Regions from separate parts of the Paenibacillus sp. VT-400 genome, predicted to be linked through region 1. Evidence: riboswitches for the same ligand, from Rfam matches in the RefSeq annotation. Region 1 holds a riboswitch; each other region holds the start of a gene.
The links. A riboswitch is a leader RNA that binds a small molecule or an ion and turns the genes downstream of it on or off. The one in region 1 is predicted to bind S-adenosylmethionine.
Positions count from the first base shown of each region.

Region 2: another riboswitch for S-adenosylmethionine. It lies ahead of mmuP (S-methylmethionine permease); the one in region 1 lies ahead of metA (homoserine O-acetyltransferase MetA).
Region 3: another riboswitch for S-adenosylmethionine. It lies ahead of EL84_RS08050 (methionine ABC transporter ATP-binding protein); the one in region 1 lies ahead of metA (homoserine O-acetyltransferase MetA).

Region 1 covers NZ_LELF01000067.1:987,936-993,628, forward strand. The annotation lists gene EL84_RS15235 (HRDC domain-containing protein) at 1-631, shown strand, start outside; gene corA (magnesium/cobalt transporter CorA) at 702-1,637, opposite strand; SAM riboswitch class I at 2,089-2,212, shown strand; gene metA (homoserine O-acetyltransferase MetA) at 2,449-3,366, shown strand; gene EL84_RS15250 (PLP-dependent transferase) at 3,391-4,578, shown strand; gene EL84_RS15255 (trans-sulfuration enzyme family protein) at 4,575-5,693, shown strand, end outside.
Region 2 covers NZ_LELF01000065.1:183,931-189,623, forward strand. The annotation lists gene EL84_RS10545 (ABC transporter permease) at 1-1,388, shown strand, start outside; gene mmuM (homocysteine S-methyltransferase) at 1,471-2,538, opposite strand; gene mmuP (S-methylmethionine permease) at 2,516-3,928, opposite strand; SAM riboswitch class I at 4,021-4,122, opposite strand; gene EL84_RS10560 (Ger(x)C family spore germination protein) at 4,193-5,395, opposite strand; gene EL84_RS10565 (spore germination protein) at 5,392-5,693, opposite strand, start outside.
Region 3 covers NZ_LELF01000059.1:270,211-275,903, reverse strand. The annotation lists gene EL84_RS08065 (thioredoxin family protein) at 1-231, shown strand, start outside; gene EL84_RS08060 (COX15/CtaA family protein) at 712-1,650, shown strand; gene EL84_RS08055 (Cthe_2314 family HEPN domain-containing protein) at 1,852-2,568, shown strand; SAM riboswitch class I at 2,698-2,839, shown strand; gene EL84_RS08050 (methionine ABC transporter ATP-binding protein) at 2,966-4,000, shown strand; gene EL84_RS08045 (methionine ABC transporter permease) at 4,001-4,660, shown strand; gene EL84_RS08040 (MetQ/NlpA family ABC transporter substrate-binding protein) at 4,736-5,575, shown strand.

The DNA of each region.
Region 1 (5,693 bases):
CCGGAAGGCACCGTATTTTATTGCAACGAATCGTCTGCTGCGTTTGATCAGTGCCTTTGTTCCACAATCGCTGGATGAACTGATGCAACTGCCGGGCGTAGGAGAGAGCAAAGCGACTGAGTATGGTACGGAATGGATGGAGATTACAAACGGGTTGGAACGTTCAACGACATTCCCGCTGGACTGGGTATACACGGCGCTAAAGGAAGAAGAGTATGAGAGTTGGTTATACAAGCAGAGAGAGCAGAAGTACAAGCAGGAACTTGATAAGTTCACCACGCGTAAGCAGGTGCTTGAAGGCATGAAGGAAGGGTATACGTTAGAGGAGATTGTTAATCGATCCGGATTATCCCGGCGCGAGTTGGTTGAGCTGTTAGAGGCACTGGATCACGAAGGTTATGACACCGATTGTCTTCTTGATGTGGAGCTGGCAGTGATGCCAGAGAACGAACAAGAGGCCGTATGGAGTGCGTATGAGGAGCTGGGAGATACGTTCCTGAAGCCAGTATTACATAAGGTGTATGGAGGAGAGAAACCCGATGGAGGAAGTCTGGAGCAGGTCTATGAAAGACTGCGCATGATTCGAATCCGCTTCCGTCGGCACGCAGAGACAGAGAAGAATGTTGGTTAATAATCAGAAATGAAAAAAGACGAGGCGTTTCTCCCGGAGGAGCGCTTCGTCTTTGTTATTTCATACGAGTTCATACCCAGTCTTTCTTGCGGAAAATGAAGAACATGCTCAGGCCCAGGGTAACCATTAGGCCAATCACAACAAAATAGCTGTATTTCCAGTTAAGCTCGGGCATATTCGTAAAGTTCATACCGTATATACCGGTAATGACCGTCAGCGGCATGAAGACCGTGGTAATGGCGGTAAATACACGCATGATCTCATTCGCCCGGTTCGCAATACTGGATTGGTAGGCTTCTCGCAAGTTGCCCATCAGGTCGCGATAAGTCTCAAAGGTTTCAGATATTTTTACAGCATTCTCATAGATGTCACTGAAATACTTTTGCAGTTGATCATCGATGAGACGCAGATCTTTTTTATTCAAGGTGTTAATAACCTCTTTCTGAGGTCCAAGGACTTTTTTCAGCCACAGAATCTCACTGCGTAGCCCGATGATTTCATTCAGATGTGACTTTTTGGTGTGCATCAGAATGTCTTCCTCAAGCTTCTCGATCCGTGCTTCAATTCGGTCACCTACGGTGAAATAATTATCAACAATCAAATCAACCAGCAAATACAGCAGACGATCCGGTGTACTGATTTCCTGTTCCCAAAGGATGGGTTTCAGTGTGCGCAATTCGCTGACCTTGTGCTTGGTAACACTAATAATGAAATGTCTGCCGAGGAATAAGTTGACCGCACGTAGAAATATCTCTTCATCATCAAAACGGATGCTATTAATCACAATAAAATAATGGTTCTCATAAATTTCAATCTTCGGACGTTGTTCTTCGTCACTAAGACAGTCTTCCACAGCCAGATCATGCATCAAGAACAGCGGCTGAAGTACCGCTAAATCGTCTACGTCTGCATCAATCCAGTAAAATCCTTCCGCTGGTGGAGTCAGCGCCTGCTGAATATCGTCCACCGGAATAAATACACCGTTGTTTACCAACCGGATTTTCATCGTTAATCTACTCCTTCTGCACCCGCCAACTTGGCGGATATTATCATTATGGGCGCAAAAAGAACAAATCAGCCGGTCGGCAGCGGAGCCTGGAGATCAGGGCTGCGTTCACTATATAATCAAACGGAAGTCACGTCCCGCTGCCGGCATGCTGATGTCAATTCTCTATGCAGTTTGTCGGAATTCGGCTGCCAGTCAGGCCTCGGGTCGCCATCCATTTAATATGTCACCTCTCACATAAGGGTTTATAACACCTTGTTTAGTATACCGCTGGTACAAGGTGCTTTCAAGCGCAAAAATGTGTCTATTTCGCGCCCTGAGGCAGTGTATGACAACGGATGATGAACGGTTCCGATCTGGGAAGCAGACATCGAACTGCATCTTGACGTGAGGGCATTAATGTAATAAAGTAGACGGTGAACCATATTTAATTACAATCTAATACAGCGAAATCTTATCAAGAGTAGGTGGAGGGACTGGCCCGATGAAACCCGGCAACCGGCGGTATACCGCACGGTGCTAATTCTTGCAGCGACTAAGTGTCAGGTGGCACTGTTGTAACTGAGAGATGAGAGAGGCGCATATCTTTTTTACATATGACCTTTCTCGAAATCCGAGGAAGGTCTTTGTTATATGCCCCGACTTCTCAGCAGTGATTTTCGCTAAGGAACTTGAGGTTGTTTGTAACGTTGGATGAAAGAGCAATTCAATGTTTTTACAAGCTCAAGGCAGTCTATAACTGTATTGATGTGAAGACATCAAGCCAGGGGTGGCTGCATCTATCTATGCACAAGGAGGAGTTAGACTTACTATGCCAATCAAAATACCCGATACTCTACCAGCAAAAGAAGTACTTGAAGGAGAGAATATCTTCGTCATGGATGAAACTTCTGCATATCAGCAGGATATTCGTCCACTCCGTATCGCTATATTAAACCTGATGCCCACAAAGGAAACGACCGAAACACAATTGCTTCGTCTGGTGGGAAACACGCCTATTCAGGTGGATGTCGTTCTCGTACATCCCAAATCCCATACGTCGAAGAATACGTCTCAGGAGTATTTGGATCTGTTCTATAAAACCTTTGATGAGATTGAGCACCGCCGTTTCGATGGAATGATTATTACGGGTGCCCCGGTGGAACAAATGGATTTCGAAGACGTGAACTATTGGAATGAAATCCAGGAGATCTTCGAATGGACTAAAACCAATGTGACTTCAACCCTCCACATATGTTGGGCTTCCCAGGCAGGTTTATACCATCATTTTGACGTACCCAAGGTTGCACTTGATGAAAAGTGTTTTGGCGTTTTCCCACATACCATCAATAAACCACATGTTCCATTGTTGCGTGGATTCGATGAAGTATTCAACGTTCCACATTCCCGTCATACGGAAGTGAGACGCGAAGATATTGAAAAGAATGAGAATTTAGAGATTTTGGCTGAATCAGAGGAAGCGGGGATCTTCCTGGTTGCTACCAAAGACGGCAAACAGATTTTTGCCACAGGACATGCCGAGTATGACCCGTTCTCATTAAAGTGGGAGTATGACCGGGATGCAGCCAAAGGGTTGGATATCGCATTGCCTAGGCATTATTATCCGAATGACGACCCTTCTCGTGTGCCACCAGCTACTTGGCGCGCTCATGCCAACTTATTATTCTCTAACTGGCTCAATTACTATGTGTATCAAGAAACACCTTACGATATTGGCCCGCAAATCTAATCGAGATTACAGGAGGATGCAGCAATGGAAGACAACAACAAGTTGAAAATCGAAAGCCGCTTAGCACAAATTGGGTCCATCAATGAACCGGTAACAGGCGCCATTAACTTTCCGATCTATCAATCCACTGCGTTTCGCCACCCGAAGCTTGGACAAAGCACGGGGTTTGATTATATTCGTACCACTAATCCAACCCGTAAAGTGTTGGAAGAAGCCGCTGCAGCGCTGGAGTCCGGTGATGCAGGGTTTGCCTGTAGCTCGGGAATGGCCGCGCTGCAAACGATTTTTGCCATGTTTGGTCAAGGGGATCATCTGATTGTATCGCTGGATCTGTATGGTGGAACCTATCGTCTGCTGGAACGTATTCTGTCCCGTTTCGGCGTAACTGCTAGTTATGTGGACACGAATGACCTTGCAGCACTGGAGAAGGTTCGTCAACCGAATACAAAAGCTGTATTTATTGAGACACCAACCAATCCACTGATGATGATCACCGATGTGAAAGCCGTTGCTTCCTGGGCGAAAAGTTACAACCTGTTGACCATTGTTGACAACACGTTGTTGACTCCATTTTTCCAACGTCCGATTGAACTGGGTGCCGATATCATCATTCATAGCGCTACCAAATATCTGGGCGGACATAATGATGTGCTCGCCGGTCTAATTATTACCAAAGGTGAGGCGTTATCTGCAGAGATGGCGTTCCTGCATAATTCCATTGGAGCGGTATTATCTCCAAGTGACTCCTACCAGTTGATGAAAGGTATGAAAACGCTGGCCCTTCGCATGGAGCGTCATGAGCACAATGCACTTACTATTGCTAAATACTTGCTTGAGCACCCAGCGGTGGTTGAAGTGTATCATCCAGGTCTATCCGATCATCCGGGGTATGAGATACAGAACAAACAATCCACGGGTAACACAGGTATCTTCTCTTTCAAAGTGAAGGATGCACGTTATGTTGAACCGTTGCTACGTCATATCCAACTCATTGCTTTTGCCGAAAGTCTCGGCGGAGTCGAATCACTCATGACTTATCCGGCAGTACAGACTCATGCGGATATTCCGCTTGAAATTCGTGACGCCGTAGGTGTAGATGACCGTCTGCTCCGGTTCTCCGTAGGCATTGAACATGCAGATGATCTGATTGCAGATCTCGGCAATGCTCTGACAGCTGCACAGCAGGAAGTGGAAGGAGGCGTGCACTCATGAGGGAGTCCAACAATAAGCCCAATTCCGAGTTGAAATTTGATACCAAATTGCTCCATTTTGGCGATGAGATTGACAAAACGACCGGAGCCTCAAGTGTACCGATCTATCAAGCATCAACATTCCATCATTTTGATATCTTCAATCCGCCTCAACATGATTACAGTCGTTCGGGTAATCCGACACGTCAGGCTTTGGAAGATTACATCACATTGCTGGAGGGCGGCGCACGAGGCTTTGCCTATTCTTCGGGGATGGCTGCGATCTCAAGCGTGTTCATGATGTTCTCCGCAGGGGATCACATGATTGTAACGGAAGATGTATATGGAGGTACGTATCGTTTGCTTACTTCCATATTAAGCCGTATGCAGATCGAGACAACCTTTGTAGACATGACCAATATAGATGAAGTAAAAGCGGCACTCAAGCCAAACACCAAGGCAGTTTATATGGAAACACCGTCCAACCCTACACTGCGAATTACGGATATCGCTGCTGTAACTGACTGGTCGAAGGAACATGACCTGATCACGATTCTGGATAACACCTTTATGACACCTTACTATCAGCGTCCAATTGAGCTTGGTGTGGACATCGTCGTACATAGTGCTACGAAGTTTCTCGGAGGTCACAGTGATGTACTGGCAGGGTTAGCCGTTGCTCGCACGGAATCACTTGGCGTACAACTAAAACAGTTGCAAAATGGACTTGGAACTGTACTCGGGGCACAAGAATCTTGGCTTCTGATGCGCGGGATGAAAACCTTGGGGGCTCGCATGGCTCATAGTGAACGGAGTACAGCCAAACTGGCGGCATGGCTTAATGAGCGCAGTGATATTACCGCTGTCTTTTATCCTGGACTGGAGGATCATCCGGGCCGTGAGGCACATGAGCGCCAGTCCACAGGATATGGAGCTGTCGTTTCTTTTGACGTCGGTTCAGGTGATCGTGCAAAAGCAGTTCTTAACCGGGTGAAGCTCCCCATTGTTGCTGTAAGCTTGGGAGCTGTGGAGAGTATTCTGTCCTACCCAGCCATGATGTCTCATGCGGCAATGCCGGCTGAGGTTCGCCGTGACCGTGGCATTACAGATGGGTTGCTGCGCTTCTCCGTAGGTCTG
Region 2 (5,693 bases), on a different contig from region 1:
CTGTATCCTCTCTTCGAGTGGGGAATCAGAACATTCCAGTCCAAGGATTGGATGCGGCCATACTGGCCGGCGTACTACTATTTACTCTAGTGATTCTGTTCACTGTGTTATATGCCAAAAAGGCACGCAGCATACAGCCCGTGCAGGCTATTCGTTATGGTATGTCGGAGACTGATCATAGCCGGATGGCTGGGAAAATGAATTCGCCATGGGCGCACTGGATCGGATTTACACGACTGCCTGTCACCGCCGTACTTGGATTCAGACATGTGTTCAAAAACACCAAAAGCTCTGTTCTAACACTCCTGCTAGCCACCATGGCTTCCTCCGTACTTGTTCTGGGTTATGTTCTGCTGACCAGTATAACCGGAATTGAACAGACCGCAGCTAAATGGGGGTATGACAATGCCAATATCGCAGCAGTAGTCGTGAACAAAGGTAACTTTCCAAAGACTGAATTGAAACAAACGTTAGAAGAGGATACAAGGATTAGCAATGCAGGCTGGCAAGGGAACACAACGGGTGTAATTAGCCCGGAGTCTTCTGCAACAGTGAAGGGCCAATCCCTCAGTCTCAACTTGAGTGTACTGGACGGGAGTTATCAGGAACTTGGATTCGAAACGTTAAAAGGGGTTAACCCACAACATGCGAATGAAATTGCCATTGGTGTAAGTATACCCAAAACATCAAATAAAGATCTCGGTGATCTTATCGATATCTATATTGAAGGAGAAAAGCGTACATTCCTCATCACAGGCATCTATCAGGCTATCGCCAACATGTCTGTTTCAGGCAGAATCACCATTGATGCCATGAGAAGTGTGAACCCCGGTTATAGTGAATTTGATGTTATCTTCATCAATGTGAACGATATGGCACAAGCGGGTAAGGTTGCCTCTGAATTAAATGAGCAATTTAAAGATTTTGCTTCGGTAGTCACTCAGAAGACTTTGCTTGATTCGGTTTACGCGGAAGCCGCTAACATCCTGATCTATCCGATGAGCCTGATCGGATTGCTGTTTATCATTGTGACGTTCATCATTATTTTCAGTACCTGTAGAATCAATATCCGTAAAGAAAGCAGAACGTACGGGATATACAAATCGCTGGGAATGACATCCCGCCAAATCCGGTTGTCGCTCACCATGGGAATGTTCATACTGTCCTCCGTGGGAGCCATACTGGGTATTTTCGTCGGCGTATATCTGCTGCCTCTTCTACTCGAAATGATCCTTTCCGGTTATGGTATCGTACAACTTCCACTGATCCTGCATTGGGGTGGAATGGTACTGTTCACCTGTCTAAGCATCATTGCAGCCAGCCTTGGATCGTGGTTCTCTTCGAGAATCATTCGGGAAGCATCGCCACGTATGCTGGTTATCGAATAATGTAATCAGAATGCCTAACACAATAAAACAAGCCCTTCCATACCTCTATAGGATGTGGAAGGGCTTGTTATCATGATATGAACTATTTCCGCCATTTCTTCGCAAGCGCACCAATCTGATGTGGCGTAGTACGGCAGCAGCCGCCAATAATTTGCGCGCCCGCAGCAACCCACTGCTCCGAAGCATCACTCATGCTGCCACAAGTACCCTGTCCGCTCCACGTCTTCGTTGCTGCATCATACGTCTCTCCCGAGTTCGGATACACAATAACAGGTTTATCGCTGGTACGGCGCAAAATACCCACTGCTTCCGTTACCACTTCCATCGGAGCACAGTTCAGGCCAATCGCCGCAATCTGCGGCTCGGAGCCAAACGTCTGTGCACATACCTCAAGTGGCGTACCCTCGCTGATGCTTGTCCCGTCTTTTAAAGAAAAGGATAGCCAAGCATACGCATGAGGAAACTCCTTCAGTAAATCAACCAGCACTTGTGCTTCCTGCAAGGAAGGAATCGTCTCAAACGCAAGAATATCAGCACCTGCTTCAATCAGCGCCGCCATACGCGGACGGTGAAATGCGACAAGCGTCTCATCCGACACGGCGTAATGTCCCACATACTCTGATCCATCCGCCAGATAGGCGCCGTACGGCCCAACGGACCCGGCAATAATTGGACGTGGACGAAGACAATCTCCTTCGTGATCTACTGTACGTTCTGTTATTTGCTCCTCATTCTCCACCGTCTCGGCACGTACCGAAGGAGCTTCTACAAGCTGACCTGTTGAGCTTTCTCTCCCTACTAAATCACTCTGCACTTCCGCCCATACGGCATCTCTCGCCTGAGCAGCCAACTCCACCGTCTTGCGGATCAGCTCAAGTGCTGCCTGTTCATCGATTCCTCTCTTGCGGAAGCCATCCACCGTCGCCTGATAACTGGATGTAATCGCACAGTCGGCTCCTGCTCGAAAATAATCTGCATGGACCTGAACAATAACATCCGGATTCTCAAGCAACACACGAGCAGACCATAGTGGATCATCGAGATCACATCCATGCTGTTCGAGTTCCGTAGCCAACGCTCCATCCAGAATCATGACTGGATGTTCACGCAGGATCTGTTCTATGGGGTTAGTCTGTTGTGCTTGCGTCATGTACTTTTCCTCTTTTCTTATTCACACGTTCTGTCAGATAATAAGCAGCGTAACATAATGCGATAAACGGAACCCCACAATACAGAGCAATTCGCTGTGTCGGGTCAAAGGCAATACCTATGCATGAAGCCAGACATAATATAAATGAAACAATTGGTACCACCGGATACAGTGGTGTGCGGTAGACCAGATCTTTGACCGCATGTCCTTTCCGGATATATTGTCTGCGGAACATGTATTGGGAAGCGCTGATGCTCATCCATACCGCAACGACAGCCAGACCTGAAATGGAAACCAGCGTAATATACACCGTACCTGGCGCAATAATACTGGACAGCAATGCCAGCGCACCACCCACCATACTAATCAGAAGTGCATTCAGCGGTACTCCGCTTTTGGTCAATTTGGCAAACCACGGAGAGATCGTTCTTTTGTCAGCCAGAGACCAGAGCATCCGTGAAGAAGCATATAGGCCTGAATTGGCAGCAGAGAGAATCGCCGTCAGAATAACAAAGTTCATAATGTCTGCTGCATAGGGTACACCCACCCGCTCCATTACCGCTACAAACGGACTTTCCAGTACACTGGCATCCGACATGGGCAGCAAGGCCGACAAGATAATAATCGTTCCGATGAAGAAAATAACCAAACGCCACAGCGTTGTATGAATAGCCTTTGGTATCGTCTTTTCCGGGTTCTCCGTCTCCCCGGCGGCAATGCCGATTAACTCGGTGCCTGAGAAGGCAAAGTTTACAGCAAGCATGGTCATCAATATCGCTGTAGCTCCATGAGGGAACCACCCGGATGCGGTAATATTCGATAGAAATGGAGCCGGTTCAGAATCCGCCATGGGAATAATACCAAACATGGCTGCGCCACCGATAATAATGAAAATTACGATAGTCACTACTTTTACAGATGAGAACCAGAACTCGGATTCCGCAAATAATTTCACCGTTAAAGCGTTGAATAGAAAGATCATCAGTGCAAAAACCGCGCTCCATATCCATACGTTCACCGATGGGAACCAGCGCTGCATCAGCAATCCGGCGGCTGTGAATTCGGAGCCAAGCGCAACAGTCCAGGTTAACCAGTATAACCAAGCCACCGTGTAACCTGTTGCCGGTCCGATATATTTGGCTGCATAACTATGAAATGCTCCCGTCTCTGGCATATGAACAGACAGTTCACCAAGACAGAGCATCACCAGATATACAACGATGGCTCCAATCAGATAGGACAGAATGGTTCCCAGTGGTCCCGCCTGCTGAATGGTGTAACCTGAGCTGAGGAATAATCCCGTTCCAATGACTCCTCCGAGAGAGAGCATGACCACATGCCGTGCCTGCATTTTCCGCTGAAAATGCCCTTTGTCGTTGTTGTTCTCCATACCTGCTGCTCCCCTACTTCTTCATCCAGAAAAAACAAAAAAGACCCACTCTGCCTAAAGAGTGCGCCGTTACTGACAAATAAAAACAAACGCTCCTATCTATCAGGCTTTCACCCGCTGGAATTAGCACAGTATCCTTCAGATCTGTTGCTGAGGTTTCTAAGGGCCAGTCCCTCCACCTCTCTGGATAAGAAAATGATTTTTTACTAATATAGCGATCTATCATGAATGTGTCAACATTTAAATAATAAATGGCACACCTCGCTATTCGGTGGAAGACCCCGGATTGGTGATGGTGGTCTTTACCTCATACGTGATCGGCACGGTGCTAAAAATTTTATCCCAATCGTCTTTGACTTTTTTCCATGTTTTAGGTTCTTTGATACGCAAGCTATCCCGAAAATCCGCAACATCTACTTTATAGGTATGCTGCAGTTTGTATAACAACTGTCGAATCTGTTGTTCGGCAAGTTCAGCAAATTCTTTTTCCAATTCACTGAGATACGCACCTTTTTCCTCTTCCTCGGGAGCACGCCAATCCTCCATCAACCAACCTTCGGATTCAGTCTTCACATGGAATGAAATATCATCGCCAACCACTTTTGGAATTATTGTTGTTTTTTTCTTCTTCATTTCATATACAACAGTGAATCCCGCTTTATTGTATGTCTTCAAGATACCTCCTTTTTCTTTAGGTCTGAGCCAGGATAGCCCTTCTAGATCCGTTTGGCTGAGTTCCCCGATGAATTTGGTTGTTTTCCCATCAAAGATACTGGCACCGGAGAACTTGTCCTCTCCATTGAAGTTCAGTACATTCTGGAGCAAAAAGCTGGAACCGGATTGCATTTGTGCATCTAATTTGGAGAGTAGAACGGGGTCCAGGATTTTATTGGACAAGTATGAATTACCGGTAATACCTGTAAGATAAAATGCTGGAATCCGGGAAGGATCATCTGAAGTCAGTACATCAACAGCGCGATGATGGCTAATCAACACCAGACAGTTAGGACGAATATCGTTATCCCGAAGTACAAAATCCAGCAGCTGGTCCAGACCATACTTTTTGGCGATATCCTTGGACACAACGATAACCTTCAGATGATGTCCGATGAGCGGATGATCTCGCCTCAGTGCAAACTGACGAAAGATTTGCAGCAAGGAATCTCCAGTAAGCTGTTCATTGGAATAGGACGTTTTACCAGAAGCAGGCGAACCGGATTGTTGGCTCTTTTGGCTGCTGGAATTACCGGGAGCAATCTGTACCGTGGCCGTCAAATTGTTCTGCTTGGAGTACGCTCCTCCCTGAGTAGCGATGTCTTTCTCAAATTCTGTCTCTTTACCGATATCGATCCCAAGACCAACGTAGACACTTAGATCCTCTATCTCCCGACTGCTCCAACATCCGGATATCGTTAAGAGAATGCATAATACAGTGGCTAAGCGTAACAACATACGGAATGTAATCATGCATGCTTGCCTCCTTTTTTGCGAATCAGACTTAACAACAGTAGTACCAGAGGTAAAATGCCAAACAAAAATACGGACACATTGCCCAGCATATCTCCTAGTGCAAAAGTATCATCCACTGTTTTGGGTATCATTGCTGTCAGATAAATGAACGGAAGCAGGCCGTACATGATGCCTTTGATTTTTTTGGAACGAAACAAATCACGAATACCCACCGAAGCGCAGTAATGTGTAATTGCTGTAGTCGAAAAGATTTGCATAATCCAGATGACCAGTAATAAGGATTCAAAACGCTCAA
Region 3 (5,693 bases), on a different contig from region 1:
ATGCCTGAGGTTGAAGAGAAATATGCACGTGAACTGACCTTGATTGAGGTTGACGTGGATCAGGTTGGAACCGTTAGTGAAGAGCAGAATATTCTTGGCATTCCGAGCTTTGTGGCGTATACAGATGGCCGCGAACTCGTACGGTATGTGAACAAGCTGCGCAAGTCGAGAGAAGAGATTGAGCAGTTCCTGGATCGCGCAGTTGAGGTGTACAACACGATCCATAAATAATGTTATACAAGCTCAACTTTTACACAGGCACTCCGATGACAGAATAACCTTCCGATCGCTGTTATCCCCAGATTTCTTTGATCCCTTTTATAAAGGGGAGAAATCCGGGGATAAAGGCGAACGCTCCGCTTCTTCTGGTTATTTCTGTCCTCTCCGTTATTGTGTAAATGTTTCATGAACTTATATAAAAGTATGACAGGTTCATGTTGTAAAAGGGTATAATAAAAAGAACGCCATTTCTCTTGAAATAGGGAAATGGCGTTTGTGTGTTCGACACGTCTATGTAAGAAACGTTTCTGTACATATCCCCAATGACCTGCGGGTCATTATTTCACCAGACGTTAACATTTTGTCACAAAGCGCGACGTCAATGAACATTTTATCCGGTATAATGGATTTAGTTGTGAAATAAGTGTCAAAGTACCGAAACAAGCGGAGAATATTCTTCGCCATCTTAAACCAACAGCGGGTGAGAAAAAATTGAAACACTTAACTTTGTTTAAATGGTTAACCGTATTAACCTGTCTTGTCATGTTTCTGGCCACTTTTGGTGGAGGCATAGTAACCAAAACGGAATCTGGCCTTGGCTGCGGAACGGAATGGCCTTTATGTAACGGAAAACTCGTTCCCGCACATACTGTGGCTTCACTCATTGAATATTCCCATCGCGCTGTAAGTGCACTGGCTGGACTGTTGTCCATTGCCTCGTTTGTTGCTTTTCTGCGGTTTGGAAAATCACGCCGTGACCTGCAATTGTTTTCTTTCTTAACTCTGGTATTTGTTATCGTCCAGGGAATCATGGGGGCTTTTGCCGTTGTCTTCTCCCAATCTTCAGCAGTCATGGCACTGCATTTTGGCTTTGCATTGATTGCTTTTGCCAGTTCCCTAATGATGGCGCTGGGCATAAGGCAGGAGGCCAAAGATGGCGGATTGGAGCGCCTGAATAAATACCCTCGGGTTAGCAAAAAATTCAGAAATCTGGTCTGGTTCTCCACCATTTACACATATCTCGTGGTATACACAGGTGCATTTGTGAGTCACACGGATTCTGCCGGCGGATGTTCTGGATTTCCGCTCTGTAACGGGCAGATTATTCCTGAGCTTTCGGGTGGGGTAGCGGTTGCTTTTGCTCACCGTGCAGCAGCTGCGTCGCTCGTGATTGTTATTGCGATCCTGGGTCACTTCGCTTACCGTAATCATCCGGACAACAAGGAAATGCGTACTCTGGGTGTGGTATCCGTTGTTCTTATTCTGATGCAAGTAGTCATTGGTATTTTCATGATGGTGACAATGAACCGTCCGGAAGTATACATGTTCGTAGCTCTTGCTCATATGCTGGATATCGCCATATTGTTCGGAGTCTTAACGTATATGAGTTTCCTGGTGTACAAGCTACATCGCCCGGCTAATCGTTTCTAAGATATAGATCCATTCTTTTTCAAAGGTACTTGGGCTAAATATGAAAGTCCACCATCCAGTGATGTACATCATTGGACAGGTGGACTTTGTTTGATGTCAGAGGGATCAGGGCAACCTATGGCAAGCAGCAATTACACGGAATGAATGATGCTTCGTTTACGGTGATGAATTCTTGTTGATTTGGAAAAGAGGAGGTTAGATATGCTGCGAACGTTGTTGGGGGAAAAGCCACGTATAAACGAAGGTAAATTGAAGGCAGCGATGGACGCAATGGCGCATACGCTTGAGCTATTTCAACGACAAATGCATGTGGACCATGATCCCACGCATGACTATCGGAAACTGTATGTGTGGACTCAGGGACTCATCTCCTCACTGGATGAACTGGAGCAAAGCTGTTTCGCTGCTGCTCATTTTCGCAAAAAGGTCGTTGCAGGCTCAACGGATGATATGACGGCGACTGAAAAAGCCGAGTATGCACGTTATGTGTATTTCTACAAAGATGGCTTTATCCGCTGCTTTGCCATTCTGGATAAAGTCGGCACAGTATTAAATGAAATATTCCAGCTGAATACTTCCAATACCAAAGCACATTTTTCTTATTTTACTGTGTTAAGGCAGTTCGACTATGCAAGGGAGCATCATGATCTTGCATTGCAATTAATACAGATCAAGGACTCTTATCGTGAACCGATGAGCAAGCTGCGCAAGCGACGTAATATGGAAATTCACTACATGAACTCAGAAATGCACGATGACCTGTGGCAGTTACACCAGACCTTGCAAGGTAAAGTGAAATTGGAGGATCTGAATCAGCATGTGCAGGAAATGCGTCAGGGCGTGGATATGGTCTGTGAAACGTTAACAGCCTCTTATAGTTATATCAATAAAATATGGAAAAGAAATAATTCCCTTTGACAAATCGGAATACTTGGAATATACTGAGTTTCAATCGAATGTTACATGGATATAACTGATATTTCGGAAGTTACGTTCACATTATAAAGCATAAACTACATGAACTTATAAAATCCTACAACAACATATTTCTTATCGAGAGCGGCGGAGGGACAGGCCCGATGAAGCCCGGCAACCGATTTGTAATGACATGATACATGTATCATTCGTTATAGATGTTAGGTGCTAATTCCTACAAAATGGTGCAAGACACGATTTTGGCAGATGAGAAGGTATATTCTTTCACGTGAAGAGCCCTCTTTGTATCTGCAAAGGGCTCTTTTTTTGTACTTTAGGGGGAGTTTTCCTTTAGATCGGGTAAAGATACAAGTAGGTGGTTGGAAAGGGGCAAGTGCGATTGATTGAATTAAAAGGTTTAACGAAAACGTACGGCAAAGGAACAAAATCTACAACAGCGTTATCCGAGTTGAATTTGAGCATCCAAAAGGGCGAAATCTACGGAGTGATTGGCCATTCCGGAGCGGGCAAAAGCACATTGATTCGCTGTATTAATTTGCTGGAACGGCCTACGGAGGGTGAGGTATGGGTTGACGGAATTAACCTGACTGAACTGAGCAAAACCGAATTGCAGCAACAGAGACGCAAGATCGGAATGATTTTTCAACACTTTAATCTGTTATCTTCGGCAACGGTATATGACAATGTAGCTTTTCCACTAAAGCTTGTGAATACACCCAAGGATGCCATTGATCGAAAAGTGAAGGAAATGCTTGCACTGGTTGGTCTGGAGCACCACAGCAGCAAATATCCGGCTCAATTATCGGGTGGCCAGAAACAACGTGTAGGGATTGCGAGAGCACTTGCAAGTGATCCAAATGTACTTCTCTGTGATGAGGCTACTTCGGCACTTGATCCGCAGACAACAAATTCAATCCTGAAGTTATTACTCGACATTAATGAAAAGTACAACCTAACGATTGTGCTGATCACACATGAGATGCATGTCATTCAGAACATCTGTGACAAGGTGGCTGTCATTCATCAAGGTGGCATTGTGGAACAAGGACCTGTAACAGACGTGTTCTTGAAGCCGCAGCATGCGATTACGCGGGACTTCATGATGCGTGACCATGAAGCTGGACTTGCTCTGGAAGAGACCGCTCTGGCAAATGCAGGCGTTGAATTGCAGGCAGGTGCTGCTTCCAAACTTGTGAAGATATCCTTTCTGGGTAACAAAACGTATGAAGCGATTTTGTCTAGAACGGTACGTAAGACAGGCGTGGATTTTGCCATCCTGCAAGGTACAATCTCTACGATCAAACAGGTTCCTTATGGGCAACTGACCGTTCGGTTCGAGGGTGATTCAAATGCTATTGATCGGACGATATCAGAATTGACCGCAGAGGGACTTGATGTGGAGGTGCTTCGTTAGATGGATTTTTCAACAGTTCGCTGGGAAGAGGTTGGTAAAGCCTCCATTGAGACACTGCAAATTTTGGGTGTATCAGGCTTGTTCACCGTAATTTTTGGTTTACCGCTCGGAGTGCTGCTGTTCATGACAGCCCGATCTGCTTCGATCAAGTCACGGACGGTGTACATTATATTGTCCTTGATTGTGAATATTTTGCGCTCAGTCCCATTTATCATATTGATTGTTGCTCTTATACCGTTCACTCGTTCACTCGTCGGTACTGCTACAGGTGTGTTAGGTGTTATACCACCTTTAGTTATTTCAGCAGCTCCTTACTTTGCTCGATTGGTGGAGACGACGTTGCGAGAAGTTGATCGGGGTGTCATTGAAGCGGCACAGTCAATGGGTGCATCGACCGGACAAATTGTAAGACGGGTATTACTGCCTGAAGCGTTACCTGGTTTGGTTGCTGGTATTACCATTACCATCGTTACGCTTGTCTCTTACACGGCGATGGCGGGCATGGTTGGTGGTGGAGGTCTAGGAACGCTGGCAATCAACTATGGGTATTATCGTTATCAAAATGAAATCATGATTATATCCGTAGTATCGATGATCATTCTTGTGCAAATTCTCCAGATGGCTGGAGATCGCTTGGTTACATTTTTCACCAGGAAATAACACATAGATAACATGATGGTTATGCAATAATGCAGATGCCACATGACAAAAATGATTAGAGAAGGGGTTTTACACATGAAAAAATGGTCTTTTGCTCTACTTAGTCTTATGTTGATTGCGGTTCTCGCAGCTTGCGGAAACAACAAGGACGCCGATAGCGGCGCAGACAATTCAGCAGGTGCACCTCGTACAGTTGAATTGAAAGTTGGAGCTTCACCTACACCACATGCAGAGATTCTGGAAAGCATCAAGCCTGAACTGGAAGCACAAGGTATTCGTTTGCAAGTCGTTACGTTCAATGACTATGTACAACCCAATCAGCAACTTGCTGATAAAAAATTGGATGCGAACTTTTTCCAGCACCAGCCTTATCTGGACACAGAGAATAAAGAACGTGGATTCAACCTCGTTTCTGTAACACCTGTTCATGTTGAACCTTTTGGTGGATACTCCAAAAAGATTAAGTCTTTGGATGAATTGGCAGACGGCGCAAAAGTAGCAATTCCAAATGACCCATCCAATGGTGGACGTGCACTGTTGTTGCTCGCGAAGGAAGGTATCATTACGCTGAAAGACAACACAAATATTACATCTACGATTCAAGATATCACAGCCAATCCGAAGAACCTGGATATCATCGAGCTGGATGCAGCCATGATGCCTCGTCAATTGGATGAAGCGGATCTGGTATTTATCAACGCTAACTATGCGCTCGAAGCGAACCTGAATCCGGAGAATGATGCTTTGCTGATCGAAGATCTGCAAGGTAACCCATACGCAAACATCCTCGTTTCCCGTGAGGACAACAAGGATGCAGATGCAATCCAAAAACTGGCTGCTGCTCTGCACTCCGAAGAAGTGAAAACATTCATCAAAGAACGTTATAAAGGTGCAGTTGAACCTGCAACTGAATAATTCATGATATGTATGATATGATGTGAAGCTTTTAAGAATAAGCCGTATATCTCTTCAGAAGAGATATACGGCTTATTTTATGTTTCCTAATCTGTGCTGACGTGGCGATCAATAAGGG